One region of the Geobacillus sp. PLS 41 genome, then DNA from elsewhere that is predicted to be linked to it. Evidence: riboswitches for the same ligand, from Rfam matches in the RefSeq annotation. Region 1 holds a riboswitch; each other region holds the start of a gene.
What was found. Region 1 has a riboswitch for S-adenosylmethionine ahead of ACVX3G_RS13595 (hypothetical protein). Riboswitches for the same ligand answer to the same signal wherever they lie in the genome.

Region 1 (7,336 bases):
CATTATCGTCAATTTGACGTTAAATTTGGCGGGCAACATCGGCATCGAGTCCGGGCTCACGTATCTTGGCTTCGGGCTGCCGGAGAGCACGCCGAGCTTAGGGACGTTGGTCAGCTATGCGACCAACCCGGATGTTTTGCAAAACAAATGGTGGGTTTGGTTGCCTGCGTCATTGCTTATTTTAGTGATGATGCTGTGCATAAATTTCATCGGCCAAGCGCTGAAACGTGCGGCTGATGCAAGACAACGACTAGGATAAGGGGGAAGAAAATGTGAAGAGAAAATGGCTGGCGGCTCTCGCCGCGCTCTTGCTCGTGCTCGCCGGGTGCACGGGCAAATCCGACACAACGAGCGGAAAGGGCAACAATAACGAAAAACCGGCGGCTCAGAAGGAAGACATCAGCAAATTCCCGATGACGGTGAAAAACGACGGGAAAATCATCGACGGCGGCGTGTTGAAATACGGCCTTGTGTCCGATACGCCGTTTGAAGGGACGCTCAGCTATGCATTCTACACCGGAGCGCCCGACGCAGAGATTTTGCAATTTTTTGACGAGTCGCTTTTCCGGACGAACGGTGACTATGAAATTACAAATGATGGGGCTGCCACGTATGAGTTGTCGGATGATAAAAAGACGATGACAATCCATATTAAAGACAATGTGAATTGGCATGACGGCCAGCCGGTGACCGCTGAAGACTTGGAGTATGCGTATTTGGTCATCGGCCATAAAGATTACACCGGCGTCCGCTATGGCGATGCGCTCATCCAAGGGATCGTCGGGATGGAAGAATATCACAGCGGCAAAGCGGATAAAATTTCCGGCATTAAAGTCATCGACAAAAAGACGTTGACGATCACATGGAAACAGGCCAATCCGTCGGTGTTGACCGGCATTTGGGCGTATCCGCTGCCGAAGCATTACTTGAAAGACATTCCGATCAAAGACTTGGCGAAATCGGATAAAATCCGGAAAAACCCGATCGGGTTCGGTCCGTTTAAAGTGAAGAAAATCGTTCCGGGCGAGTCGGTAGAGTTTGTTCGCAATGATGACTACTGGGCTGGCAAACCGAACTTGGAAGGCGTCATTTTGAAAGTCGTCAGCCCGCAAGTCGTCCTGCAAGCGCTGAAAAAAGGCGAAATTGACGTCGCTGAGTTCCCGACTGACCAATATTTGAACGCGAAAGGGACGAAAAACATTCAGTTTATCGGTAGAGTGGATTTGGCGTACAACTATATCGGCTTTAAACTCGGCCATTGGGATGCGAAAAAGCAGGAAAACGTAATGGACAATCCGAAATTCCAAAACAAAAAACTGCGCCAAGCGATGGCGTATGCCATCAACAACCAAGAGGTGGCTGACCGCCTGTATCATGGCTTGCGCTTCCCGGCGAACACGCTCATTCCGCCGTCGTTCCCGGGCTATCATGACAGCTCCATCAAAGGATATACGTACAATCCGGAAAAAGCGAAACAATTGCTGGATGAAGCGGGATATAAAGATGTGGATGGCGATGGCCTCCGCGAAGATCCAAACGGCAAAAAATTCAAGATCAACTTCTTGGCGATGAGCGGTGGGGACATCGCTGAACCGCTGGCCAAATTTTATATGCAATGCTGGAAAGATGTGGGCCTCGATGTTCAGCTTGTAGACGGACGCTTGGCGGAGTTCAACTCCTTCTACGATATGGTCGAAAAAGACGATCCGAAAGTGGATGTCTACGCCGCCGCTTGGGCAACGGGAACGGACGTCGACCCGTACGGATTGTACGGCCGCAACGTCATGTTCAACTACTCGCGCTGGGTGAATGAGAAAAACGATGAACTGTTGGAAAAAGGCCATTCCGAACAGGCGTTTGACAAAGAATATCGTCGGAAAATTTACAGTGAATGGCAAAAGCTGATGAACGAAGAAGTGCCGGTCATCCCGACGTTGTATCGTTCGGCCATTTATGCCGTCAACAACCGCGTCGCCAACTTCACGGTCGATCCGGGCTCGAAACTGACGTGGAAAGATGTCGGCGTCACGTCCGAGCAACCGGAAGTCGAACAATGACGATTGTTGCCTTTGATGATGTATGATAAGATAGAAGATAAATTGCATACGTCTTATCAAGAGTGGGCGAGAGAACGGGCTTGATGACCCCACAGCAACCTGCCGCAGGCAAGGTGCTAACACCCGCAAAGCGGTTTCGCTTTGGATGATAAGAACGGCTCATGGCCCCTTTCGCATCATTCCGAGGCGAAGGGGGTTTTTGTCGATGGGAGGTGAAGGAGAAACAGTGGAGGAGGCGGTTTCGCTCCGCGCTTGCATGGCCGCTCATCTCCCTGCCGCAGCGTTCGCCGTTTGTGTCATGCGCTGTGTGCAGGCGGAGCTCATCCGGTTTGACCCTAAGGCGGCGGTGCATGTCGACCGTGGGGACGGATACGTTCATTTGTATGGGGAAGCGCAAGGAACAGCCTTTTCGTTGTTGTTGACCAACAGTGAGGCGGACGAATGGAAGGCGGACGGACCGTACGCCCTTGACCGCTACATATGGACAGAGCTTGGGAAAAAAGGGATTTTCCCGATGCAGATGACGCCGTATTTACAAGCAGTATGGTTAACTGAGTCATAGAAAGGAAGAGGGACGAATGGCAGTCAAAAAATTTGAACATGTCGGCATTCAAGTGAAAGACATCGAGGCATCGAAAGAGTTTTATCAAAATGTTGTCGGCTTGGAGCTGCTCGACGAAATGATTCATACGAACGGCACGATGAAATTGGCGTTTTTAGGGATTGGCGGCTCGATCATTGTCGAGCTGATCGAAGGATACAATCCGGATTTGCCGACGGAAGGAAAAGTGCACCATGTGGCGTTTACGGTGGAAGGCATTGAGCAGGAGAAAGAACGGCTTCAGTCGCTCGGTGTGCCGCTTGTGTGGGAAGAAATAACGACACTTCCGAACGGGGCCAAATATTTGTTCTTCCTCGGGCCCGACGGCGAATGGATCGAGTTTTACGAGCCTGCTCGATAAATGGCGTCACGCTAGGCGGCCAGCTGTTTGGGCCGCCTATGAATTTGCCGTCTGGCGATTGGCGCTTCGTTCCATTTTTCTTCGTATGGCCTTGCCTGCCGCTAGACAACAACCGTCCATGTAGGAGTCGTCGTCTTCTCGATTCAATGGTATACTAGAAAAAGAGAGGGGGAGGATGACGTGGAAGAAATGATCGTGCACGCGATTCAAGACGACTACCCTGATGAATTCGCCTGGTGCTACGGCTGCGGGCGTCTGAATGAACAAGGCCACCATTTCCGCACCGGGTGGCGGGGCGACAAAACGGTGACGGTGTATACGCCGCGTCCGGAACATACGGCGATTCCAGGGTTTGTGTACGGCGGGCTGATCGCCTCGCTCATTGATTGCCACGGCACCGGTTCAGCGGCGCTTGCCTTGCATCGGAAAAACGGCCATGAACCAGGGAGCGGGGAAACGCCGCCGCGCTTTGTCACTGCGTCGCTTCACGTCGATTTCGTCAAGCCGACGCCGCATGGAGTGCCGCTTGTCGCCGTCGGCACTGTGACGGAGATTCATCCGAAAAAATGGAAAGTGGACACCGAAGTGTTCGCCAACGGCGAACTGTGCGCCCGCGGGCAAGTCGTCGCCGTCGTAATGCCGAAAACGTTTGTCCGTGGGTAACAAGCAACAAAAGGCGCCGGAGAGCGGCTGTTTTTGACAGCGCTTTCTCCGGCGCTTGGCAACTGGTCGAAAACGGCTGCGCCTCACCTCGTTTCGCCATTGAGGACTGATGATGTCATGAAAAAGGCAACTCGACAACGCCTCTTCTCAAGTGGGGAAACCTTGTGAAATTGGTTCTCCTTTTTCAACAAAACCACCGATTTGGCGAACATCATCGTTTTTCGCCGGTTTTCTCGGATTCCTCTGATCATCGCTTTCCATGCGTTTCAAAACAACAACAGCAGCTGCTGTTTGGCCTCGTCGAATCCAAGGAGAACGAGCATGCGCAAAAACGCCTTTTGGAGATCCATCACCTTCACGGTTTGTCCATGATCAGCACCGACGACGTGGCGCTCGCCACCTCTTTGCCGTTTTGCCGCACGATGGCGGTTACATAGGCGACGGTTTTCCCGAACTTTTCCACCCGCGCCTCGATTTCGGCTTCTCCAGCCACCGCTGGGCGGTGAAACGTCGTCTGCAAGTTGATGGAGGCGTGCATTTGGTCATCGCGAAGCAAGGTCGTCACCGCATACGCCATGAGAATGTCCGCCGCCGCCCCGACGAACCCGCCCATAATCACCCCGTTGCCGTTGAGCAGCGATTCGCTGATCGTCCATACGCCTTTCGCATAGCCGTCTCGGGCTTCCGTCAGGCGGACGCCGAGCGTTTCGTCGCATGGGGGCGGCGCGCTTTGACCGGCGATGACAGCGTGCAAGTTGGTCATTGGCTTCATGTGGAACACCCTTTCTGTTGTCAATCATGTTTTTTTATTCGCCAAACGGCGGCGATTTCCTCTTTTCGCGTGCATGAGGAGGAGAACGGCAAAGCTGTGGCGAAAGAAACAAGCAGCTGATGATGGAAAGGAGATGGTCTCATGTATCAACCGCCAGACGCCGGCCGTTGGACGGGACGGATTGACAGCGTGAGCGATGAGCAGGCGTTTCGTCTTCATCAGCGCATTCGCTTGCTCGATTTGTCGCAGCCATTGGAGACGGTGGAACGAGCGGCGGCATTCATCGGGTTTGCGTGCGACGAAGGAGTGCGCCGCAACCAAGGCCGCCAAGGGGCGAAAGAGGCGCCGGCCGCCGTCAAAGCGGCGCTGGCCCGGCTGCCTTGGCATCTTCCGGAAGGGGTCGTTGTCTATGACGCAGGCGATGTCGTTTGCGTCGATGAACGGCTCGAACAAAGCCAGACTGAACTTGGGAAGGCGGTCGCCCGCCTGCTGAAAAACGGGATGGCGTCTATCGTGATCGGCGGCGGCCATGAGACGGCGTACGGCCATTACTTGGGCGTTCGCGAAGCGCTCGGGCCCGAAGCCCGCCTTGGCATCCTCAACATTGACGCCCATTTCGACTTGCGCCCGTACGATGACGGGCCGACGTCCGGGACGATGTTTCGGCAAATATTGGATCAAGACGAACGGGTCCGTTACTTCTGCCTCGGCATTCAGCGGCTTGGCAACACGGCGGCGCTGTTTGCGGCGGCCGAGACGTACGGCTGCCGGTACATGCTTGAAGACGAGCTGACCGCAGGGCCGATCGAGGCCGCCTATGAACAAATCGAGGAATTTGCCGCTCATCACGATGCCGTGATGTTGACCATTTGCATGGACGCCATCAGCGCGGCTGCCGCGCCGGGGGTGAGCGCGCCGTCGCCGTTTGGACTCGCTCCGTCGCTAGTGCGCGCTCTCGTCCGCCGAATCGTTTCTCATCCGAAAACGATCAGCGTCGATCTTTGCGAAGTCAATCCACTCTGGGATGAAGGCGGAAAAACGGTGGCGTTGGCCGCCGCCTTTTGCATGGAAGCGCTCCTTCATTTTCGACGCTTGCAGCCAAGGCGGTGAGAACGTGAAATTGGTCATTGCCGAACGGGACGACAAGGAACGAGAAGCGATCCGCTGGCTCGTTTCCGCGTATTCCTTGCCGATTGAGCAAGTATATACGGCGGCTACGGTCGAGGAGATGATGGCGTTTCTTGAGCGGGAGGCGCCGGAGCTATTGTACGTCGAACTGGATATGATTCCGTATGAACGATGGTCGAAGGCGACATCCCACGTCCGCTTGTTTTGCCAACGCGTGATTGCCGCAACGGCCGAGGCGACGTTTGCGCGGGCGAAACAAGCCATCGACTGGCAATGCGTCGATTTGCTTGTGAAGCCGCTTGAGCCCGCCAAGCTGAAACAAGCGTTGAGGACGGCGGTTTCGCTTTCCTCCAACAGCCGCTCGAGCCTGACAGCGGGTTTTGACGGCCATGACGACTACCGCGCATTATTTTACGATGACCCCGCCGCAGCTTCCACCCATGTATGGCTTGTGCAGGCGGAACAGCCTGCCTTGTCTCGAGAAGTGATCCGCTTTTTAACGAGCTATCCGTTTCGCGGACGGGCGCGCGTATTGCCGCTCACCCATATGGCGGTTTGCCTGCTTCCCGATTTGCCGGGCGACGGGAAAGAAGAGGCGTGGAAGCTGTTGCGCGATTGGGAAGAGGAGCATCATGAGCCGCTCGCGGTTGTCGTGATGCCGCCTGATGGTCGGAAAACGGTGCGCGGGCAATACCAAGCGGCCCGCCGGTTGCTGGAGACGACGTTTTTCATTGGCTATCGCCAAGTGATCGCTCCCGCTTCGGAATACGAACAGTGGCGTGAGCTCGATCCGTTTTTGACGCCGGAGGAGCAGCGGCAATGGATCGAGATGCTCGAGCGGTTCGACCATGAAGGGGTGAAGCGATGGCTGCGGCGCGAATTCTCCCATTGGAAGCCGCCGTTTCCGAGCCCGGAGATGGTGCGGACGCGGCTGACGAGCATCTTGGCGCAAATCCGCCGGTTTATGAAAACATACGGCCTTGACCGCGGCGGAACCGAGCGGGAGTATATGCGCATTTTTCAAGACATTTTGTACAATCCCGTCTTGTATCGCATCGTTCAAGAATTGATTTTATTTTTATATCGATTGTTCCATGAGGCCAAGCAGGCCGAGGAAGACGCGCGCGTCGACGCCGTGGAGCGCGGCCTCCGCTATATGGAGGCGCATTTTCGCGATCCGTCGCTCACGCTTGAGCGGGTCGCGGCCGCCGCCGGGCGCAGCCCCGCGTATTTCAGCCATTTGTTGTCGAAAAAGCGCGGCGTGACGTTTCGCCAGTGGCTGACCAACCGGCGGCTTGAGGAAGCGAAACGGCTGCTTCGGCAGACGGATTTGTCGATTAAAGAAATCGCCGAACAAACCGGGTTTCGCACCGCCCATTATTTGATGCGCGTCTTTAAAGCCGAACTGAACCAGACGCCGACCGCCTACCGCGATGAACAACGGCTGAAACCGTCATCACCGCGGTAGGCGGTTTTTTCAAAAGAAATGAACATATATCAAAAGAAATGGATAGATGAAGCGAAAAGAAAAAAGAAATTTCAAAAAAAATGGATCATCTTGAAAAGACGAGAATCTATCTCCATCCTCTTGGCTTCCTTACAATAAAAAGCAAAGAGGAAAAAGGAGAGGATGACGATGGCAGAAAAACGGACCGTACGCCCGTTTGCGGGCACCGAGCGGCGGGCGAAAGGATGGATTCAAGAAGCGGCGCTGCGGATGCTGAACAACAATTTGCATCCCGATGTCGCCGAGC
Region 2 (7,336 bases), 1.6 Mb from region 1:
TTAAACAACGAATGGTATTGAAAGGGTGTGGAAACACCACCGTTTCGCGATCATAGATGGAACGTCATGATGAAAACCGCCTGTTCTGTTCAACTTCCATCATCAATACAAAAGGGGGAAATGCGATTGATTCGTTGGGTTGTCTTTGCCTTAACAGCCGCTTTCGCTTCGTTTTTGACGTGGATCATCATCGGCAACACCCTCGGTGAACAGGGAGACGGCGCCTTCAGCTTAACGGCTGTGATCGTCCTGCAAAACTGCGTCATCATCGTTATGCTCGCCGCCGTACTGGCGCGTTTGAACGGCCGATGAAGAGCGGAGAAACAGGTCGGCCGCGGCGCCCTCGGATTCAGAATCGTTTTAACCTTTGCTGCTTTCTTTTCGTTTAAGGGGAGCGGCTTTTTGGGGACAAAAAAGAAACGGAAGCGAAACGCTCCCGTTATTGATTGTTTTCCGCCGCTGGAATGACGGCGCCGTGGTATTTTTCTTTAATGAAATCTTGGATTTCTTTCGATTGCAGCACTTCGACAAGCGTTTTGATTTCTTTCCGGTTTTCATCGCCTTTGCGCACCGCAATAATGTTCACATACGGATTGTTTTTCGGCGACTCAACGGCGATCGGGTCTTTCGCCGGGTCCAAACCGGCGTCAAGCGCATAGTTGGCGTTGATCAGCACCGCATCGCCTTCGCCGTTTTTGTAAATTTGCGGCAGAAGCCCGGCGTCGACATCGGCCTTAAATTTTAAATGCTTTGGATTTTCGATGATGTCATTGACCGTCGCTTTCGTTTTATCGACGCCCGGTTTCAATTTAATGAGCCCTTTTTCTTGCAGCATCGATAAAATGCGGCCATGGTCGGCGACCGAGTTGCTCATGATGATCGTCGCGCCGTCCGGCAGTTCTTCAATGCTTTTGTATTTTTTCGAGTATAAGCCGATCGGCTCGATATGAATGCCGCCGGCGTTGACGAAATCATAGCCGTACTCTTTCTTTTGCGATTCCAAATACGGAATGTGTTGGAAATAGTTTGCGTCGATTTGCTTCTCAGCCAGCGCTTTGTTCGGCAAGATGTAATCTTGGAACGTAATGATCTCCAAGTCGATGCCTTTTTTCTTCAAAATCGGTTTCGCTTTTTCCAAAATTTCCGCATGCGGCACGTTCGACGCACCGACTTTCAACTTCACCAATTTGCCGTCTTTGCCGCCTTCCGCGCTGTCGTTATTGTTGCCGCCGCATGCCGCCAAAGCGAGCACGAGAATGGCGGCGAGCAACACACCCAACCATTTCTTCATCAGTTGTTTCCCCCTTTATCGTTTATCGATTTTCGAAGTGACAAAGTCACCGATCAGCTGAATGATAAATACAATGACCAACACCAATACGGTTGCGACAAATGTCACATCGTTATGGTTGCGCTGGAACCCTTCCAAATACGCCAAGTTCCCAAGCCCGCCGGCGCCGATGGCTCCAGCCATCGCTGTATAGCTGACGAGCGACACCGCCGTCACCGTAATGCCGGAGACAAGCGCCGGCAATGACTCCGGCAGCAGCACTTTCCAAATGATCGTCCACGTTGAGGCGCCCATCGCTTGGGCTGCTTCGATGACGCCTTTATCAATTTCGCGAAGAGCGATTTCGACCATGCGGGCGTAAAACGGCGCGGCCCCAATGACCAAAGCCGGCAGCGCCGCATTGGCGCCAAGCATCGTCCCGACGAGCCATGTTGTAAACGGAATGAGCAAAATGATCAAAATAATAAACGGAATAGAGCGGAAAATGTTCACAAACGCAGCAATCACTGTATTGACAAACCGGTTTTCCCATAGGTTGCCCTTCGCTGTCAAAAATAGAAGCAAGCCAAGAACGATTCCGAGGACGAAAGTGGCCGCCACCGCCACTCCCGTCATATACAGCGTCTCGACCGTCGCCGCCCACATCGTCTCCCATTGCACGTTCGGCAGGAGGTTAGCGAGCATCGTGAATCACCTCCACCGCTACTTGCTGGCGTTGAATATAGTCAAGCGCCCGGTCGATTTCATCCCTCGCCCCGTCGAGGTGCACAAACAGCACCCCATAGGCGCCTTGATGGGTTTGCGAAATTTTCCCTTGCAAAATGTTGACATCGACGGCAAACTGACGCACCACTTCGGTGATGAGCGGCTTTCCGGCTGCCGCGCCGACGAACGTCAGCTGCGCGATCAGCCCGCTCGGGTATTGGCCAAACAAATGGGAAATCGCCTCTTCCGTCTCCTCGGGCTCGATCAGCTGCTTGACGAACCGTTTCGTAATCGGCTGCTGCGGGTTGCGGAACACATGCAGCACTTCGCCTTGCTCGACGATTCGGCCGCTTTCCATCACCGCAACGCGGTCGCAAATTTTGCGGATGACGTGCATTTCATGGGTGATCAGCACAATCGTCAGCCCGAGACGCTTGTTGATGTCAACGAGCAAGTCCAAAATCGCATCGGTCGTCTGCGGGTCCAACGCCGATGTCGCCTCGTCGCACAGCAAGACTTTCGGGTTGTTGGCGAGCGCCCGGGCGATGCCGACCCGCTGCTTTTGCCCGCCGCTCAGCTGCGACGGGTAGGCATCCTCGCGCCCGGAAAGGCCGACAAGCTCGATCAATTCATCCACCCGCTTGTTCCGCTCCTCTTTCGGGACGCCGGCAATTTCAAGCGGAAAGGCAATGTTTTCCCTGACTGTGCGAGACCAAAGCAAGTTGAAATGCTGGAAAATCATCCCGATTTCTTGGCGCGCCTTGCGCAGCTCCCGCCCTTTCACGCGCGTCATATCGCGCCCGGCGACGACCACCCGGCCGCTCGTCGGCTTCTCGAGCCCATTGAGCAAGCGGATGAGCGTACTTTTCCCAGCGCCGCTGTAGCCGATAATGCCGAAAATTTCTCCTTCGCGAATCTCAAGCGACACATTGTCGACTGCCGTGACCGAACCGTTGGCCGCTTGATAGATTTTCGTCACTTGTTCGAGTGTAATCATCGTTTCACCTTCCTCCCCAAGCGGCAGAGCGCAAAAAGAAAACCTTTCTGCCCGCAGAGAACAGAAAGGTATTGTGCACCATTCCGTCTCTTATCTCTCAAAGCAGGCCGCTTTGTGTGAATTGGCACCATTTCAGCACATGCGCTGACGGTTGCCGGGCTTCATTGGGCACATCCCTCCACCTCTCTTGATAAGAGCGCAACAATCGCCTATTCAATTGACTACGAATGTGATTGTATCATTGTCTGTCGAAGCGTGTCAACATCTTTTTTATCCGACGTCCCGATAAGGCTTAGCCAAATGGAGGAGCGACTCAAGCAGCAACAGATGACGAAAGCTTCCCGATACATGCACTTCGCGCAGCCGGACGAGCTGCTGCAGCTTCAGTTCGCCGTTCAGCAGGGACGCGAGCGCCTCTTTGGAACCGCGCACCGTCAATGTTTTCCGTTCATCGTTTTCCATCCCTCTAGCGGCTGATTCCTTGCCGATCAACAGCAAGGCGGTTTCGTCATCACTTTCAAACCGAACATACAGCTGCTCATCCGGCAAAATCGGCACCAAATGGCGCAACACTTGCATCCGTTCCACGAACTGCCCAACTAATTCACGCATTTCCATGGATATCCCCTCCCCATTTTTATTTTTTTCACTTCCACCTGAAGAGGAGAAATCCTTTACAAAAATCTCGACAACCCGTTGACGAACGAGCGCCGTTTTTGTCATTTCCCAAGAAATGTGTCAAACAGCGTCAAAAAAAGGCGAATCATCGGGACGGCAAGCAGGCTTGAATCACTTCGTACAAATACGGAACGGAATGAAAGGCATACCACTTGCCTGCGACCGTTCCGTCCCTAAAAAGAAGCAGGCAAGGAACGCTTTCAATTTTCCACGCAACGGCCTGCTCAGGGATATAGTTGATGTCCGTTTCGTAAAACGGCAGCGCCGGAAACAACTGCTCCACCACCGTGAGCATCCGCCGCGCCAGCTGGCACGTGCCGCACAGCGGGGTATACAAGTAAAGGGCCAGAAGCGGCTCGACTTCCACCACTCGCATGACATCGTTTCGGTCGATCGCTTTCACTCGCCTCTTCCCCTCATGAGCGATTCGATGCGGACGTCGAAACGAGCGCGCAACAGCACTTGCGCCAAGTGCCAAGGCGGAGCGGCCGCCACTTCGCGATACGCCCGGTCAATGTAAAGATGCTCCGCCTCTGGAAACATGCGGCGAAACTGCCGGCGCAATTTTTCTCCCGCCTCATCGGCATCGGCCAAGACGTATACATCGCATCCTTCCAGCTCATCGGCCAGCTCCTCAAGGCGCGCATCACTGATCGTGCCGTTTGTGCAGACGATGACGACTGGTTCGTTCAGCACCGCCGCCACTTTTTGCTTGTCTGATCGCCCTTCGACGATGATCACTTTTTCCACGCGTCGCATGTCCGACCCACCTAACTTCAAATGAGGATACTATTATTGTATGTCTTGCGCCGGCCAAATGTTGAAAATGAAAAGCAACGGCCATCCACCGTTGCCTTTCAACACCAGCCCGCTTCCCCGTCGCAATCGACATATTTTTGGTCCGGCTCAACGGTAGCGGTCACCTGTTTGTAAATTCTTCCGTTTTGTTCGGTATACCCCTTTTTCAACGGGACGGCCGCCGGAAGCGGAAGGCGCCCGATGAGCTCTCCTTCCTCGTACAACTCCAGCGAGCGGCCGTTCAGTTTGCCGATGATCCGGTCCGTGACATCTATGCGCGTCGTTTGCAGCGCCATCGCGAGCACCCCTTTTTTCAATCAAATTCCGGTATGTATAGAGTGCCCGAATCGAAGCGAAGATTGCAGGAACGTTTATCCTTCGTTGATCATCGCCTCGTATTGTTCCGCCGTCAACAAATTGTCGATTTCGCTCAAATCATTCGGTTTGACGACGATCATCCACGCTTTGTCATACGGCGATTCGTTCACGTACTCCGGATGGTCATTTAACGCCTCATTCACTTCAACGACCGTGCCGCTGATCGGCGCATACAATTCCGAGACCGTTTTCACCGATTCAACGCTGCCGAACGGCTCGTTCGCCGTAACCTCTGCGCCGACTTCCGGCAGCTCGACAAAGACGATGTCGCCAAGCTCTGATTGGGCGTAATCCGTAATGCCGATGCGCACGTTCTCTCCTTCCACGCGCACCCACTCATGCTCCTTTGTATAGCGAAGTTCTTTCGGCGTGTTCATCGTATCCCTCCATTGCGACAAAATGTATATTCCTTTTCATCATAACCGATTTTCCGCAAAAACTCACTGAATTCACCCGATTTTGCAAAAAATTTTTTATGTCCCCGCCGCGAAAAACGCCTCGTATTCTTGTTCGCGAAAGCCCACGACGACCCGCTCGCCGTCCGTCAAAATCGGCCGTTTGACCAACATCCCGTCCGAGGCGAGCCAATCGAGCATCTCGTCTTCCGATGCGCGGTCGAGCTTGTCCTTCAAGCCAAGCTCGCGGTATTTCATCCCGCTCGTGTTGAAAAATTTTTTGAGCGGCAGCCCGCTTTGACGGTGCAAACGGGCGAGCTGCTCTTTCGTCAGCGGCTCGTCGACCAAATGCACCGTTTGCACCTCAATGCCGTGTTCATCCAACCATTTTTTCGCCTTCCGGCACGTTCCGCATTTTGGATACCAATAGAGCGTGAGCGCCATCTTCACTCCTCCCTTTCATTTCCGCTGTGTGGCAAACAAATAAGAAGCACCAGGCAAACGCCTGGCACTTCCCATTATCACACAATATACCGTTCGGCTTCAATGAGCGCGGCGGCCGCTTCGCGTTTTTTCGCGATCACGTTGATCGGCGTATGGCGCGTCAGCCGTCGGAGAGCGGCGAGCATCATCCGCAGCGTGTCTCCTTGTTCGACGGCGACGAGCGTTTCTTTCGCATGGGCTTCAATTTCATTGAACGCCTCTTGGCAGAAAATTTGCGTGTACAGCAATTTTTGTTTGTTTTTCTCCTCACCGCTCGCCTGAATCGCTTTTTCCGTGCGCAAAAGCGCTGATTCCATCGCATAAATGTTCGAGACGATGTCGGCGATGTTGACGAGCACTTCTTGCTCTTCTTCAATGCGCTGGCCGTATTTTTGCGCCGCTAAACCGGCGACCATCAAGGCGATTTTTTTCGCGTTGCGCACCAAGTATTTCTCTTGTTCCAGCGCGCCCGTCCCCGGCTCTTCGGCGGCCATCATCATCAGTTCTTCCTGAAGCTGCTGCGCTTTTTGGAAGAGCGGCAGCTCGCCTTTTAACGCCTTTTTCAAATACATGCCCGGCACGAGAAGGCGGTTGATTTCGTTCGTCCCCTCGAAAATGCGGTTGATGCGCGAATCGCGGTAGGCGCGCTCAATTTCGTATTCCTGCATAAAGCCGTACCCGCCGTGGATTTGCACGCCTTCATCCACGATGTAATCGAGCACTTCCGTGGCAAAAAACTTGTTCAATGAGCATTCGATCGCATATTCGGCGATCGATTTCGCCACTTCTTTGCCATCTTTCGCCTTTTCCGCATCAAGCAGGCCCATCCGTTCATCGAACAAGCCGACCGTGCGGTAAACCGAGCTTTCGGCGGCATACAGGCGCGACGCCATCGTCGCGAATTTTTCCTGCGTCAACGTAAACTGCGAAATCGGCCGTTTGAATTGCTGGCGCTGATTGGCGTATTTGAGCGTGATTTCAAGCGCCCGCTTCGCGCCGCCGACCGCCCCTAACCCAAGCTTGTAGCGGCCGATGTTCAAAATGTTGAAGGCGATGACATGGCCTTTTCCGATTTCACCGAGCACGTTTTCTTTCGGCACCGGCACATCTTGCAAAATGAGCGTTCTTGTCGACGAGCTTTTAATCCCCATTTTCTTTTCTTCCGGACCAGTTGAAACGCCCGGGAAGTCGCGTTCCACGATGAACGCGGTGAAATGTTCGCCGTCGACTTTTGCATAGACGACAAACACATCAGCAAAACCGGAGTTGGTGATCCATTGTTTTTCGCCGTTTAAAATGTAATGCGTGCCTTCCGCGTTTAATCTCGCCGTCGTTTTCGCGCCGAGGGCGTCCGAACCCGAGCCAGGCTCCGTCAAGGCGTAGGCGGCGATTTTTTCGCCGGTCGCTAAATACGGCAAATATTTTTGTTTTTGTTCTTCCGTGCCAAACAACACAATCGGCAGCGAGCCAATTCCGACGTGCGCCCCGTGCGAAATGGCAAAACCGCCGGCCGGCGCCATTTTTTCCGCAATGATGGCCGAACTGACTTTATCTAGGCCCAAACCGCCGTATTCTTCCGGAATGTCAGCGCTTAACAAGCCGAGCTCGCCC
Region 3 (7,336 bases), 610 kb from region 1:
GAGCATATCCATCACATTTTCTTCCATAGGCAAATGATTGGGCAACGTTCCCACCTCCTCTTTTTCATCATATCATGTCTTTCTATTCTTCTTCCCTGCGTCCGATCCCTTCTTGTATGTGAAGCCGCCCATGGGCTTCTTCGTTCCCGCGCGCTAGGGAAGCGGCGCAACCCTTTACGCAAACGCCAAGCAGGCGCCCATCTCCCTATTGCAGAGGGCGGCGCCTGCTCTGATTGTATAGATGCAATGTAAAGCTTTAACACTTTTCGTTTTTACCGGTCATTGCATCCGATTGTCGAGTGACCGAACAACGCCGCTTCCAGACCCATGAATGGGTCTGTGAAGCGAGTCGTTGTTCGGTCTTCCGTCACGCTAAAGCGTGACGGAGGCAAGCCTGTGGCTTGCCTTCGACAGTCAAAAATGGATAAGCCACTTTTTCCGTCAAGGATATGTGAAACGATTTCGTTGCATCTATATGGTTACTTTTGCTGCATCTTAAACTCCAAAAACAGCTCGTTGTAGTAGGCGAGCATGTGTTTTCCTAAGTTTTCGTACACTTCGAGATGCCCTGCTGAATCCAAATCGGGGTAAAAGCGCCGATCGCCCGCGATGTCTTTTGGCAAATAGCGAAGCGCCGCGCGATTCGGCGTCGAATAGCCGACATACTCGGCGTTTTGCGCCGCGTGTTTCGGGTCGAGCATAAAATTGATAAACGCGTGCGCTCCTTCGATGTTTTTCGCTGTTTTCGGAATGACCATGTTGTCAAACCATAGGTTGGATCCTTCTTTCGGCACGACATAGTCGAGCTTGTCGTTTTCCGCGATGATTTCCGCCGCATCACCCGACCAGACGACGCCGATGGCCGCTTCTTCATTCGCGAGAAGCAGCTTGATCTCATCGCCGACAATCGCCTTCACATTCGGCATGAGTCGATCGAGTTTCCGCTTTGCTTCTTGCAAATGGGCTTTGTTCGTGTCATTGAGGGAATAGCCGAGGCTGTTTAACGCCATGCCCATTACTTCGCGCGCTCCGTCGACAAGCAAAATTTGGTTTCGCAAACTCGGATCCCATAAGTCGTTCCAGCTCGTAATCCTCTTGCCACCGAGCATCTCGCGGTTGTAGACGATGCCGACCGTCCCCCAAAAATACGGCACGGAATACCGGTTGTGCGGATCAAACGACAAGTTGAGAAACCGCGGCTCGATATATTGCAAATTGGGAAGCTTTCGGTGATCAAGCGGCAGAAGCAGCTTTTCTTCGATCATTTTGCTGATGGCGTAATCGGATGGAACGGCGACGTCAAACGTTGCCCCGCCTTGGGCGATTTTCGCCATCATCGCCTCATTGGAATCAAACGTTTGGTAAATCACTTTCCACCCTGTCTCTTTTTCAAATTCGCGAACGAGCGCGGGGTCAATGTAATCGCCCCAGTTGTAGACCGTCACCGTTTTGCCTCCGCCGTACCCTTCCGCTTCGTTCAGCCGATGAGTGACAAACATCAGGACGAACGCGGCGATGAACACGGCCGCAAATCCTTGGACAAGCCGTCTCACCTACTTTCGCCCCCCTATCCCGTACATTCGGCCGCCTTTTTGGCTAAGCACGTAATAGCCGATGACGAGCAGCATGGTAAATAAAAACAGAAGCGTCGACAGCGCATTGATCGATAAGGAAATGCCCTGGCGCGCCCGCGAATAAATTTCCACCGACAGCGTCGAGAACCCATTTCCCGTGACAAAAAACGTCACGGCAAAGTCATCGAGCGAATACGTAAGCGCCATGAAAAAGCCCGCCCATATGCTCGGAGCCAAAAACGGCAGCACCACACCGGACAGCACTTGCCAATGACTGGCTCCTAAATCTCTAGCCGCATCAATCAGCGTCGGGCTCATTTCTTCCAGTTTCGGCAACACCATCAACACGACAATCGGCACGCTGAACGCGATATGAGACAACAGCACGGACGTAAAGCCGAGCTTGATGCCAGCGATTGTAAACAGCAGCAAAAACGAAGCGCCGATGATGACATCGGGGCTGACGATCAGCACGTTGTTGAGGGCGAGAAGAGCGTTTTTCGTCCGCTGCCGCTTGACATAGTAAATGGCGAGCGCCCCGATGACCCCGAGTATGGTCGCGACCGCCGCCGACAGCAGCGCGATGACGATTGTATTCAAAACGATGATGAGCAAGCGGTCGTCGGACAGCACGTCGCGGTACCACTTGAGCGTGAACGATTGAAAATCGTGCATCGCCCCGCCGCTGTTGAAGGAATAATACATCAAATACACAATCGGCATATACATCACGGCAAACACGACTAACAAGTACACACGTCCCCACCAATGCGTCCGTTTCATCGGCTTCCCTCTTTCCTTCCGGTTCCTGTCAGGACGACGATGACCGCCATCGCGATCATTAACACAACAGCGATCGTCGCCCCCATTCCCCAATCTTGGGTGACGAGGAAGTGCTGCTCAATGGCCGTGCCGAGCGTAATGACGCGGTTGCCCGCAATGAGGCGCGTAATCATAAACAGCGACAACGCCGGGATGAACACCGCTTGGCAGCCGGCCTTCACCCCGCCAAGCGTGAGCGGGAAGACGACGCGGCGGAACGTCGTCCAAGCCGAAGCGCCCAAATCGCGGGCGGCATCGACAAGCGATGGCGGCAGCTCCTCCAGCGCGTTGAAAATCGGCAGCACCATAAACGGAATAAAAATGTACACAGAGACGAACACAAAGCTGAAATCGGTGAACAACAACTGCCGCGCCCCGAGGCCGATCGCCTGCAAAAAAGCGTTGGCCAGTCCATATGTGCCGAACAGCCCTAAAAACGCATACACCTTCAGCAGCAAATTCACCCACATCGGCAAGATGAGCAACAACAGCCATAACTGCTTGTGCCTCGTCTTCGTCAGCCAATAGGCGGTTGGATAGCCGATCAACAATGACACAAGGGTAATCAAAAACGCGTACCAAAACGAATACGCCATCATTTTCAAATAAATGGGCGTCAACACGTTTTCATAATTCGCCACTGTCCAATGTCCGTCTATATCCAAAAACGATTCATATAATAAAAAGACGATCGGAGCGATGACAAACAACACCAACCAAATGCCATAAGGGATTAAATACCAGTTTCGCCACGCCCGTTCCGTCATGCGCCCTCATCCTCCCTTTCGACTCGCATGACGTGAATCGCTTCCGGTTCAAAACGAAGGCCGACCGTTTCCCCGACTTCGGCCTTTTTCGTCGAATGGACAAGCCATTCGTTGCCGTTTTCGTCATAGCCGCAAATTTCATAATGGACACCGCGGAATAAGAGCGAATCGACGCGGATGACGATCTGCCCGTCTTCCGGCGCCGCGAGCTCCAAATCTTCCGGGCGGATGACGACATCGACCGGTTCGTTTGGCGCGAAGCCGCGGTCAACACACGCAAACTGTTTGCCGGCAAATTCGACGAGGAAATCGTCGATCATGCGCCCTGACAAAATGTTCGATTCGCCAATGAAATCGGCGACGAATCGATTGACAGGCTCGTCGTAAATGTCTTTCGGCGTCCCAAACTGCTGAATTTTTCCTTTATTCAGAACAAAAATGTAATCGGACATCGCCAATGCTTCTTCTTGATCATGCGTGACAAAAATAAACGTAATGCCCAATCGACGTTGGAGCTCACGCAATTCATACTGCATTTCCGTGCGCAATTTCAAATCCAAGGCTGACAGCGGTTCATCCAAGAGCAACACCTCAGGTTCATTGACAATCGCCCGGGCAATGGCGACGCGCTGGCGTTGGCCGCCGGACATCTCTTGAATGCGCCGGCGCTCATAGCCTTCCAAGTTGACAAACCGGAGCGCTTCCCTCACTTTCTCGCGAATGTCGGTTTCTTTCATTTTTTTCACGCGCAAACCAAACGCAACGTTTTCAAACACATCGAGATGAGGGAACAACGCATAGTCTTGAAAAACAGTGTTGACTTGCCGTTTGTTCGGCGGGACGTTTTGAATCGGCTTTCCATGGAAATAAATCGTTCCTTGCGTCGGTTCGATAAACCCGGCAATCAGCCGCAAAATCGTCGTCTTCCCGCACCCCGACGGCCCAAGCAGCGTATAAAACTTCCCGCGCTCCATCGCAAAACTCACATCATCCAATACGACCGTGCCGTCGTATTCCTTCGTCACTCGCTCGAAGCGGATGATCTCTTCCCCGTTCACTTCCAGCCCCCCGTCTTCTTCATCTCCATCATTCCTAATTAGAACATAGAGACAATGAAAGTGCAATGACAAAACGATCGTTGAACGGTCTTCCCACCCATGCCAATGCTTAAGAAGCGAAAAATGGTCGATGATGCAATTGATAAGGCAACATACCGCCCGTTTTCCTCTCTTACAAGACATAATCAAGGTATTGAAAAATAAATCCAATTAAAAATCTAATATTTTTGCCTCTATCGGCTCAAACGTTTCTATGTGAACATGGTAAAAACCAATTTTTTCTATTATAATATATCTATGAATTCTGTTAGGGAGGAATGAAATTGAAAAGCATCAAACCCGGCCGCGGTCCGTCGATGCAAGGACTCTTCGGCAGCATCGCCGCTGTGTTGTTCGGCATCTTTTGGATGGTGATGGCATTCTCCATCACCGCGGACTCGCCGTTTCCCGCCGCCCGCTTTTTTCCGTTTTTCGGCCTTGTCGTCATCGCCATCGGCGTATTTCAAGCGTTTTACCATTACAAAAATGCGACGGGAAAACAACGCATGTCCTTATTGGACATTGTCGACAGCGAGGAAGAGCCCGACCCGCTGAACGTCCGATTTGGAAGCCATAAACAGCCAAACAAGCATTGCCCTCATTGCGGCGGGCATGTGCAGCACAATTTCCAATTTTGCCCCCAATGTGGAAAAGAGCTTCTCCGTTGATCCGAGAAATTCTTTTTTGAAATTTCCTCGCTTCACCGTATTGAATAATTTCGAAAAATACATTAAATTATATAGTAATCATCAAAACGCTGCCGCACAATTGCATACGGACATTCTTATCAAGAGAGGGGGAGGGACTGGCCCGGTGAACCCTCAGCAACCTGGCCGCGGCCAAGGTGCTAAATCCAGACAGGCGGAAGCCTGGAAGATAAGAAGAAGCGAATGAAAAGTCTTCTTCTTATAGAAGGCTTTTTTCTTTTACTACGGAGAAACGGGGGAATCGAACGTGGGATTGCTGGATAAGTTGAAAGAGCGCATTCTCATCGCCGACGGGGCGATGGGAACGCTTTTATATTCGCACGGCATTGACCGTTGTTTTGAAGAATTGAATCTATCCAATCCAGATGAAATCGTCCATATTCATGAAGCGTATATCGCCGCGGGCGCCGACGTCATTCAGACGAATACATACGGCGCCAACTATGTGAAACTCGCGCGCTACGGCTTGCAAGACGAGGTGCCGGCGATCAATCGCGCCGCTGTAAGACTGGCGAAGCAAGCAGCCAATGGGCGGGCGTACGTGCTCGGGACGATCGGGGGGCTGCGCACGTTAAACAAAAGCGTCGTCACGCTCGAAGAAGTGAAACGGACGTTTCGCGAGCAGCTGTTTGTCCTGCTGGCTGAAGGAGTCGACGGCGTGCTGCTCGAGACGTATTACGATTTGGAAGAGTTGGAGACGGTGCTTGCCATCGCGCGCAAAGAGACGGACTTGCCGATTATCGCCCATGTGTCGCTCCATGAAGTCGGCGTTTTGCAAGACGGCACGCCGCTCGCGGACGCCCTTGCCCGCCTAGAGGCGCTCGGGGCCGATGTCGTCGGACTGAACTGTCGTCTCGGTCCATATCATATGCTTCGGTCGCTCGAGGAAGTGCCGCTGCCGAAGCAGGCATTTTTGTCGGCGTATCCGAACGCGAGCCTCCCGGATTACCGCGACGGCCGGCTTGTCTATGAAACGAACGCGGAATATTTTGAAGAGGCGGCCAAAGCGTTCCGCGATCAAGGGGTGCGCTTGATCGGCGGGTGCTGCGGCACGACGCCGAAACATATTGAGGCAATGGCAAAGGCGCTCGCCGACCGGACGCCGGTGACGGAAAAAACGGTGAAGCGGCGCACGGCATCTGTATCGGTGCAAGCCGATCGGCCCGCGCCGACTCCGCTTCCCGAGCTCGCCCGCACGCGCCGCTCGGTCATTGTCGAACTCGATCCGCCGAAGCAACTCGGCATTGACAAGTTTCTCGCTGGGGCGAAAGCGCTCCATGACGCCGGCATCGACGCGCTGACGTTAGCTGACAACTCACTTGCCACGCCGCGCATCAGCAACGCCGCCGTCGCCACGATCGTGAAAGAGCGGCTCGGCGTCCGCCCGCTCGTGCATATTACGTGCCGCGACCGCAATTTGATCGGCTTGCAGTCGCATTTGATGGGGTTGCATACGCTCGGCATCACCGACGTGCTCGCCATTACCGGCGACCCGTCGAAAATCGGCGACTTCCCAGGAGCAACGTCGGTGTATGATTTATCATCGTTCGATTTGATCCGCTTGATCCGCCAGTTTAACGAAGGGCTGTCGTACTCGGGCAAACCGCTTGGGCAAAAAACGAACTTCTCGATCGGCGCTGCGTTCAACCCGAACGTCCGCCATTTGGATAAAGCAGTTGAGCGAATGGAGAAAAAAATTCAATGCGGCGCCCACTATTTCTTGACCCAGCCGATTTACTCGGAAGAGAAAATCGTTGAAGTGCACGAAGCGACCAAGCATCTTGACACGCCGATTTACATCGGCATTATGCCACTTGTGAGCGCGCGCAACGCCGACTTTTTGCATCATGAAGTGCCGGGCATTACGCTCTCTGACGAGATTCGCGCCCGCATGGCGGCGTGCGGCGGCGACCCGGTGCAAGCAGCCAAGGAAGGCATCGCTATCGCCAAATCGCTCATTGACGCTGCGTTTGATTTGTTTAACGGCATTTATTTGATCACGCCGTTCTTGCGCTACGACATGACGGTCGAGCTTGTCCGCTACATTCATGAAAAAGAAGCGGCCGCCAAAGAAAGGAAGGTTGTTCATGGCTAACGTCACCTTAGAACAGCAACTGCAAAGAAAAATTCTTGTCATCGATGGCGCCATGGGCACGATGATCCAAAGCGCCAACCTATCGGCCGCCGACTTTGGCGGCGAGGCGTATGAAGGGTGCAACGAATATTTGACCCTCACCGCCCCGCATGTCATCCGCCGCATTCATGAAGCGTACCTAGAAGCCGGTGCTGATATCATTGAAACGAACACGTTCGGAGCGACACGCATCGTGCTTGACGAATATGGCCTCGGTCATTTGGCGCTTGAGCTG
Region 4 (7,336 bases), 1.5 Mb from region 1:
TGAAGGGGTAAGCAGAGCAGACTCTTCGCCGTCGAGCCTCACATTGTCGTCGACCCCCAATCGTGCAAAAACCCCGGGGGATCGACGACAATCATTTTATGCGTTCGAACCTTACGGCCATCGAGGGTAAAGTCTATTGACAGAATTTGTCGGTGACGTTCATCGTCCCGATTGGCGTTTTTATTCTAATTTTGAAAAGGCAGGAGCGCAAACAATCCTTCGGTTTGCACTCTGCCATATGATTAAGCAAGACTGATTCCTTTGCTTTGTTCTGAAATAAAGTGATCATTTACAGAGGGAGCTCACAAAATAGTTCCAGTGATTTCTCCTTTTTGGTTCTCCTTATAACTCCAGATTTTTCGCTGACGATAACTGATCCAGCCGCTGATCAAAAAGCAGCAAACAGACAAATAAAACGAAAAGCGAATCCCGTAAACATCGGCTATAAAGCTCATCAATAAGGCGGAAATCCCGAACGTTACGGAACTAATGACTCCCTGCACGGAAAAAACATGAGGCAGAGCGTCCATCCGGGCATTTTTTTGCAGAATCGTCTGAAGGCAAATCACCTTCCATTGTTCGATGATCCCATACAGGGTGGAATACATAAGCGCCAGCGCACCGTGCGTCGTTGTGCCAAATAACAGTGTGACAATAGCGATACAAAACGGGCCAAACAATACAAAAAATTGCTGATTTTTTTCAACCGATTGACTAAACTTAACGCTTAACAATCCCCCTATCACCATGCCGCCAAAGAAAACAGAGTTAATATATCCCCACCATTCCTCTCCTACATGTAATTGTTCTTTCACATACATATAAAGGATGGCCGAAATCCAGACCCCATTTCCGATTCCTTCAAAAAATGACATGAAGCTAATCGATTTAGCGTGCACATTTCTCCAAGTGTATTCCCATCCTAGACTGATCGAAAGGAGAAAGTTCTTTAGGCCTTTGCCTTGAGCCGTCTTCTTCTTTGTATGTTCTTGTATATGCAACAGAAACATGAGAATGCTTGAGACGACATAGAACAATAAGGTGATATTGATTAAAAGGAACGGCGACCCTACACTGACAATCAAACTCCCAATCGGCCATGCGCTAAGTTTGATGAATTGGTCTAACGTGTTTACAAAACTGTTGGCTTTCAAGATTTCCTCCTTGGAAACGATAAAAGGAACGAGGGAGTTTTTAATCGGATTATTGATCCCATCTAAAAAAGCGATCAATGATACAAAAACATAAACGATCGCAGTGTAATGTTCCGCACCCCAGTGCAAAAACAGCGAGAGAAAAAGCAGCAGAAATGTTTTACACATTTGTCCGTAGGACAATAACGTTTTTAGTTTATATTTTTCGAAAAATATCGGTGCGACGATTCCGCTAATAAATAACGACAATGTAACGAAAAAAGGGACTAATGCGGCAGCCATGGCTTTCGATGTCAAATGATATAGGTAAGAGACAACGGAAACAATGTAGAACACATCTCCGAAATTCGCGAAAGATTGTCCGATCCAAAGGAAATGAAATGTTTTATTTTTCATGACCTCAATCCTCTCTTTGATCATCGAAACGACTGGTGATGGAATAGTCAAAATGAACCAAAAATCAGATCTTCAGTCTTTGATGAAACTGGCTTTTTGCCACGCCCCAAAACGATGGAGCGAAGGAAAACGGGTTGATTTTCAACAATCTGCTAAAGGTAAATGGATATACTGAAGCAATGGAAGCCTCCCCCTTATTCTGTTTAGAGTATCTTGAAAATCAAAAGGCCTTTAGACAGAGCATATCATCATGCTGCTGGAGTTTCTATAGGAATTATGCATCTTGATCACTTGTTTAATGATACTAAAAATTGTGATAAGTATATGAATGATTTGCGGAAAACAGTTGGAGAAATAGAAGTAAGAACACAATTCTTGGGGAAACAGGGAGTAAAAACTTTAGAAATAATGCGCAAGTTCATTAATCATCCATCTTTTGATGACATTACGTATTCCTTGCAGAACTCATGGCCATTGCGGCAAATGAAAACACAGAAGCTCATTGCGTTTGCTCGAGTCTGGTTGTTTGAGGCGAATGAAACGGACCGACGTACAGAAATGTCTAACGATTCAGTGTCGGAGACGAAAGCAGAGGAAAGAACAGAAAAACCGGCCGAACAGGATGTTCCCTGTCCGGCCGGGTTCTTGTTACACGAGCGGTCCGCCGAGTTTTTCGATCGTCGGGTCGATATGGGCGAACTTTCGGAAGTTGGCGCGGAACTTTTGCGCCAGCTCTTTTGCTTTTTGTTCGTATGCTTGTTTGTCAGCCCATGTGTTTTGCGGCTGCAGGACGTCATCCGGCACGCCGGGGACGTGGGTTGGGATGGCGAGGCCGAAAATCGGGTCTTGCACCGTTTCGACGTTGTCCAGCTCCCCTTCGACGGCGGCTTGCACCATCGCCCGGGTGTAGGCGAGCTTCATGCGGCTGCCGACGCCGTACGGTCCCCCTGTCCAGCCGGTGTTGACCAAAAAGACGCGGACGTTGTGTTCGGCGATTTTTTGCCCGAGCATTTCCGCGTATTCGACGGCCGGGCGCGGCAAAAACGGTGCGCCAAAGCACGTTGAGAACGTTGCTTCCGGTTCGGTGACGCCGCGTTCGGTGCCGGCGAGTTTGCTTGTGTAGCCGCTTAAGAAATGGTACATCGCCTGTTCACGCGTCAGCTTGCTGATTGGCGGCAGGACGCCGAACGCATCAGCCGTCAAAAACACGATCGTGGACGGATGGCCGGCGACGCTTGGGTCGACGATGTTTTTGATCGCCTGAAGCGGGTAGGCGGCGCGCGTGTTTTCCGTCAGCGTGCCGTCGTCGTAATTCGGCACCCGCGTCGCGTCGTCGAGGACGACGTTTTCGAGCACCGCGCCGAAGCCGATGGCGTCAAAAATTTGCGGCTCTTTCTCGCGCGATAGGTTGATGCATTTCGCATAGCAGCCGCCTTCGATGTTGAAAATGCCGCGGTTTGACCAGCCGTGCTCATCATCGCCGATCAAGCGGCGGTTCGGGTCGGTCGAGAGCGTCGTTTTTCCCGTTCCCGACAAGCCGAAAAAGAGGGCGACGTCGCCTTCCTGGCCGACGTTGGCCGAGCAGTGCATCGGCAGGATGCCTTGTTCCGGCAGCAAATAGTTCATCACCGAGAAAATCGATTTTTTCATTTCGCCGGCATACTCGGTGCCGCCGATCAACACGGTGCGCCGTTCAAACGAGATGATGATGAACGCTTCCGAGCGCGTGCCGTCGACTTTCGGGTCGGCTTTAAAGTTCGGCGCGCAAATGACGGTGAATTGCGGCTCATGCACGGCGAGCTCTTCGACGTTCGGCCGAATGAACAGCTGATGGACGAACAAGTTGTGCCAGGCGAATTCGTTGACGACTTGAATCGGCAGCCGGTATTTCGGATCGGCGCCGGCAAAGCCTTTAAACACGAACAGTTCATCTTTCTTCATTAAATAGTCGAGCACTTTGTCGTACAGTTTATCAAACGTCTCCGGAGACATCGGCTGGTTGACCGCTCCCCAGTCGATCGTTTGCTTCGTTGACGGTTCTTCGACGATGTATTTGTCTTTCGGCGACCGCCCTGTGTACTTGCCGGTCGTGACCGCGACGGCTCCGGTGTGCGTCAGCCGTCCTTCGTTCCGCTGCAGGACTTTCTCGACGAGCTCGGCGACGGACAGTTGATGATGCACGTACGGTTTTTGCAGCAATACATCAAGCTTATTCGTCATGTTTGCGATCCCCATATTCAAAACCTGCCTTCTTTTTGAAATCACTCTTGAAAATAGTATAACACATTTTTATTAATAGTCCATACTAATTGTGTGGGTTTTTCAAACTTTATTTTGCCCAATGTGTCGATTTCCTTGAGGAAAGAATTTTCTCGGCTGGAAATGATAAAAAATGAATTTTGATAGTTGACTTTGCCGATTCCATTGCGATAAGATAAGTCATTGAACGGATACTCTTATCCCGAGCCGGTGGAGGGACAGGCCCGATGAAGCCCAGCAACCGTCACAACTGTACATGTGTGAAATGGTGCTAACCTGTGGCAAGGCGCAGTCCTTGAACGATAAGAGTGAAAGGAAGCAATACGATTGCCATGACCTTTCCTCAGCCGTTACAGGAAAGGTTTTTTATATTGCGAAGGGAAAAAGGGAAATGAGTTCCGTGTCGCCACATTATGCCAAGAGGAGGAAACAAACCGAATGTCAGCCAAACGCCGCTTGTTTACTTCAGAGTCTGTGACGGAAGGACATCCGGATAAAATTTGCGACCAAATTTCTGACGCCATTTTGGATGCCATTTTGGAAAAAGATCCGAACGCCCGCGTCGCCTGCGAAACGAGCGTCACGACCGGGCTGGTGCTCGTGAGCGGGGAAATCACGACATCAACATACGTGGACATTCCGCGCATCGTCCGCGATACGGTCCGGGAGATCGGCTACACGCGCGCCAAATACGGATTTGACGCCGATACGTGCGCGGTGCTGACGTCGATTGACGAACAATCGCCGGACATTGCGATGGGGGTGAACCGGGCGCTTGAGGCGCGCGAAGGTCAGATGACTGACGAGGAAATTGAAGCGATTGGCGCCGGCGACCAAGGATTGATGTTTGGGTTCGCCTGCAATGAGACGGAAGAATTGATGCCGTTGCCGATTTCGCTTGCGCACCGCTTGGCGCGCCGATTGGCGGAAGTGCGCAAAACGGATGTCTTGCCGTACTTGCGGCCGGACGGGAAAACGCAAGTGACGATCGAATACGATGAAAACGGCAAACCGGTGCGCGTCGATACGATCGTCGTTTCCGCGCAGCACCATCCGGAAATTACGCAAGAGCAAATCGAGCGCGACATTAAAGAACAGGTCATCAAGCCGGTCGTGCCCGCAGAGCTGCTTGATGAGAACACGAAATATTTCATCAACCCGACAGGACGGTTTGTCATCGGCGGTCCGCAAGGGGATGCTGGGTTGACGGGGCGCAAAATCATCGTCGATACGTACGGCGGCTACGCCCGCCACGGCGGCGGCGCGTTCTCGGGCAAAGATCCGACGAAAGTCGACCGCTCGGCGGCGTATGCGGCCCGCTATGTCGCGAAAAACATCGTCGCGGCAGGACTGGCCGACAAATGCGAAGTGCAGCTTGCCTACGCGATCGGCGTCGCCCGCCCAGTTTCGATTTCGATCGATACGTTCGGCACCGGCAAAGTATCGGAAGACATTTTGATTGAGGTCGTGCGCAACAACTTCGATCTCCGCCCGGCGGGCATCATCAAAATGCTCGACCTTCGCCGCCCGATTTACAAACAGACGGCTGCTTACGGCCATTTTGGGCGTACGGACATCGACCTGCCGTGGGAGCGCACCGACAAAGCCGCCTTGTTGAAAGAACAAGCGCTGGCGTTGGCGGACAAGTGATGAAAGAAAAAGAGCTGCCTGATCACGGCAGCTCTTTTTTGTTGGCGCACGATGTCCGCTGTTGCTGCAGCGCTTTGTAATACTGCCCTTTCTCGACATATTCGCGGCGGATGCGCTCCATTTCACGGATGTCGTCTTCCGTCAGTTCGCGGACGACTTTCGCCGGCCGGCCGAGGGCGAGCGTGTTGGGCGGAATTTTTTTGCCCGGCGGCACTAAACTGCCGGCGCCGATAAACGCGCCTTCCCCGATTTCCGCGCGGTCCAAAATGATCGAGCCCATGCCGATGAGCGCGTTTTTGCGAACGATGGCGCTGTGCAAAATGACTTGATGGCCGACTGTTACACCGTCTTCAATGATAAGCGGATTGTTTGGACTTTGATGCAAAATTGAGTTATCTTGAATATTGACCCGGTTGCCAATCACCGTTGGCGCCACATCGCCGCGAATGACGGTATTGAACCAAATGCTCGTCTCTTCGCCGATCACGACATCGCCGGTGATCGTCACATAGTCGGCGATAAAGGCGGAGGCGGCAATTTGCGGCGTTTTGCCTTTGTATGGGTAAATCATGGGCGTTCGTTCCTTTCTGCTGCAAAATCGATCGTTCACCATGTATTGTACAACGCTGCGTCCAAATCGCCAACGAAAGTGAGCGCGCCTGGTCGGGATTGGTGAAAAACGTTTCGTTTCGCCCGATGAGTGGTTGGGATCGGGAAAGAAGATCCGATTTCACAAAGCTTCTCAACGTGAGAAGAACCGTTGTTGAGCGGTTTTTTCATTCCATCGCCAACCCTTTTATGGTTTGCCCCGCCCGCATTGATGGCAATACTGGAAGACGAGATCGCAGGCTGTTCAGACGCGAAACGATTTTGGTTGCTGATAAGATGGAAATGCTAGGAGACGAGACCATGGTGTTTGCACCTGAGGTGAGCCGATTGAACATTCCGAAAAACCCCATCGCCTTGATGAAAATGGTGTATCGTGACGTGCTTCCGCTTGTCCACCGCGAGCTTGCCTATTGGCGGCGCCAGGCCGAGCGCATTCCCGACCCGGAATTGCGGCGCCAGGCCTTGGCGAGCATCGCTTCGAAAACGTTCCATTGCGAAGGCGGCTCCATTTTGGCGCTCTTGGCCGGAGAAAACATGGAGGATTGCATCCGCTTTATCGTGGCTTACCAGACGATCAGCGATTATTTGGATAATTTGTGCGACCGCAGCACCTCGCTCGATCCGCTCGACTTTCGCGCCTTGCACGATTCGATGCCGGACGCTTTGACGATCGGCGCGGAGCCGTCGAACTATTACCGCCATCGCCGCGAACAGGAAGACGGCGGCTATTTGCCGGCGCTCGTCCGCACGTGCCAAGAGGTGCTCGAGACGGTGCGCCATTATGAGACGATCGCCCCATTTTTGCATGAATTGGCCGGATATTATTGCGACTTGCAAGTGCATAAACATGTCGAAGCGAGCGAGCGGGTGCCGCGGCTGGAGAAATGGTTCGCGCAATACAAAGACGCCTTGCCGCCGATGGAATGGTATGAGTTTTCCGCCTGCTCCGGTTCGACGCTCGGCATTTTCTGCCTCGTCGCCTATGCGTTTGGCGAATCGCTGCCGCCGGAGATGGCGAGACAAGTGCGCGACGGTTATTTTCCGTACATTCAAGGACTGCACATTTTGCTCGACTATTTGATCGACCAGGAGGAAGACCGGGACGGCGGCGATTTAAACTTTTGCTTTTACTATCCGAATGAAACGGTGATGCTTGAGCGGCTTTGCCATTTCATCGAAGAGGCCGACCGCCATGTCGGCGCCCTTCCGCACGGCGAGTTTCACCGCCTTATTCACCGAGGGCTTCTTGGGTTGTATTTGTCGGATGC

Region 2: another riboswitch for S-adenosylmethionine. It lies ahead of ACVX3G_RS05305 (methionine ABC transporter ATP-binding protein); the one in region 1 lies ahead of ACVX3G_RS13595 (hypothetical protein).
Region 3: another riboswitch for S-adenosylmethionine. It lies ahead of ACVX3G_RS16660 (bifunctional homocysteine S-methyltransferase/methylenetetrahydrofolate reductase); the one in region 1 lies ahead of ACVX3G_RS13595 (hypothetical protein).
Region 4: another riboswitch for S-adenosylmethionine. It lies ahead of metK (methionine adenosyltransferase); the one in region 1 lies ahead of ACVX3G_RS13595 (hypothetical protein).

Annotation. Positions count from the first base shown of each region.
Region 1 is NZ_CM151395.1:2,717,775-2,725,110, reverse strand. Features, by position in the region: gene ACVX3G_RS13605 (ABC transporter permease) at 1-259, shown strand, start outside; gene opp4A (oligopeptide ABC transporter substrate-binding protein) at 273-2,057, shown strand; SAM riboswitch class I at 2,108-2,212, shown strand; gene ACVX3G_RS13595 (hypothetical protein) at 2,263-2,619, shown strand; gene ACVX3G_RS13590 (VOC family protein) at 2,636-3,019, shown strand; gene ACVX3G_RS13585 (PaaI family thioesterase) at 3,200-3,682, shown strand; gene ACVX3G_RS13580 (PaaI family thioesterase) at 4,038-4,454, opposite strand; gene hutG (formimidoylglutamase) at 4,596-5,564, shown strand; gene ACVX3G_RS13570 (helix-turn-helix domain-containing protein) at 5,569-7,050, shown strand; partial or broken gene hutU (urocanate hydratase) at 7,219-7,336, shown strand, end outside.
Region 2 is NZ_CM151395.1:1,076,988-1,084,323, reverse strand. Features, by position in the region: gene ACVX3G_RS05320 (hypothetical protein) at 121-312, shown strand; gene ACVX3G_RS05315 (MetQ/NlpA family ABC transporter substrate-binding protein) at 440-1,291, opposite strand; gene ACVX3G_RS05310 (methionine ABC transporter permease) at 1,307-1,975, opposite strand; gene ACVX3G_RS05305 (methionine ABC transporter ATP-binding protein) at 1,965-2,993, opposite strand; SAM riboswitch class I at 3,081-3,190, opposite strand; gene ACVX3G_RS05300 (hypothetical protein) at 3,264-3,611, opposite strand; gene ACVX3G_RS05295 (thioredoxin family protein) at 3,757-4,074, opposite strand; gene ACVX3G_RS05290 (toprim domain-containing protein) at 4,071-4,430, opposite strand; gene ACVX3G_RS05285 (YusG family protein) at 4,529-4,765, opposite strand; gene gcvH (glycine cleavage system protein GcvH) at 4,841-5,224, opposite strand; gene ACVX3G_RS05275 (arsenate reductase family protein) at 5,321-5,686, opposite strand; gene ACVX3G_RS05270 (acyl-CoA dehydrogenase family protein) at 5,764-7,336, opposite strand, start outside.
Region 3 is NZ_CM151395.1:3,325,138-3,332,473, forward strand. Features, by position in the region: gene ACVX3G_RS16630 (hypothetical protein) at 1-45, opposite strand, end outside; gene ACVX3G_RS16635 (ABC transporter substrate-binding protein) at 480-1,553, opposite strand; gene ACVX3G_RS16640 (ABC transporter permease) at 1,554-2,357, opposite strand; gene ACVX3G_RS16645 (ABC transporter permease) at 2,354-3,163, opposite strand; gene ACVX3G_RS16650 (ABC transporter ATP-binding protein) at 3,160-4,221, opposite strand; gene ACVX3G_RS16655 (DUF7577 domain-containing protein) at 4,545-4,928, shown strand; SAM riboswitch class I at 5,042-5,143, shown strand; gene ACVX3G_RS16660 (bifunctional homocysteine S-methyltransferase/methylenetetrahydrofolate reductase) at 5,215-7,062, shown strand; gene metH (methionine synthase) at 7,055-7,336, shown strand, end outside.
Region 4 is NZ_CM151395.1:1,226,659-1,233,994, forward strand. Features, by position in the region: gene ACVX3G_RS06120 (Rpn family recombination-promoting nuclease/putative transposase) at 1-11, shown strand, start outside; gene ACVX3G_RS06125 (MFS transporter) at 303-1,550, opposite strand; gene pckA (phosphoenolpyruvate carboxykinase (ATP)) at 2,199-3,785, opposite strand; SAM riboswitch class I at 4,004-4,118, shown strand; gene metK (methionine adenosyltransferase) at 4,248-5,459, shown strand; gene ACVX3G_RS06140 (gamma carbonic anhydrase) at 5,482-6,030, opposite strand; gene ACVX3G_RS06145 (tetraprenyl-beta-curcumene synthase family protein) at 6,369-7,336, shown strand, end outside.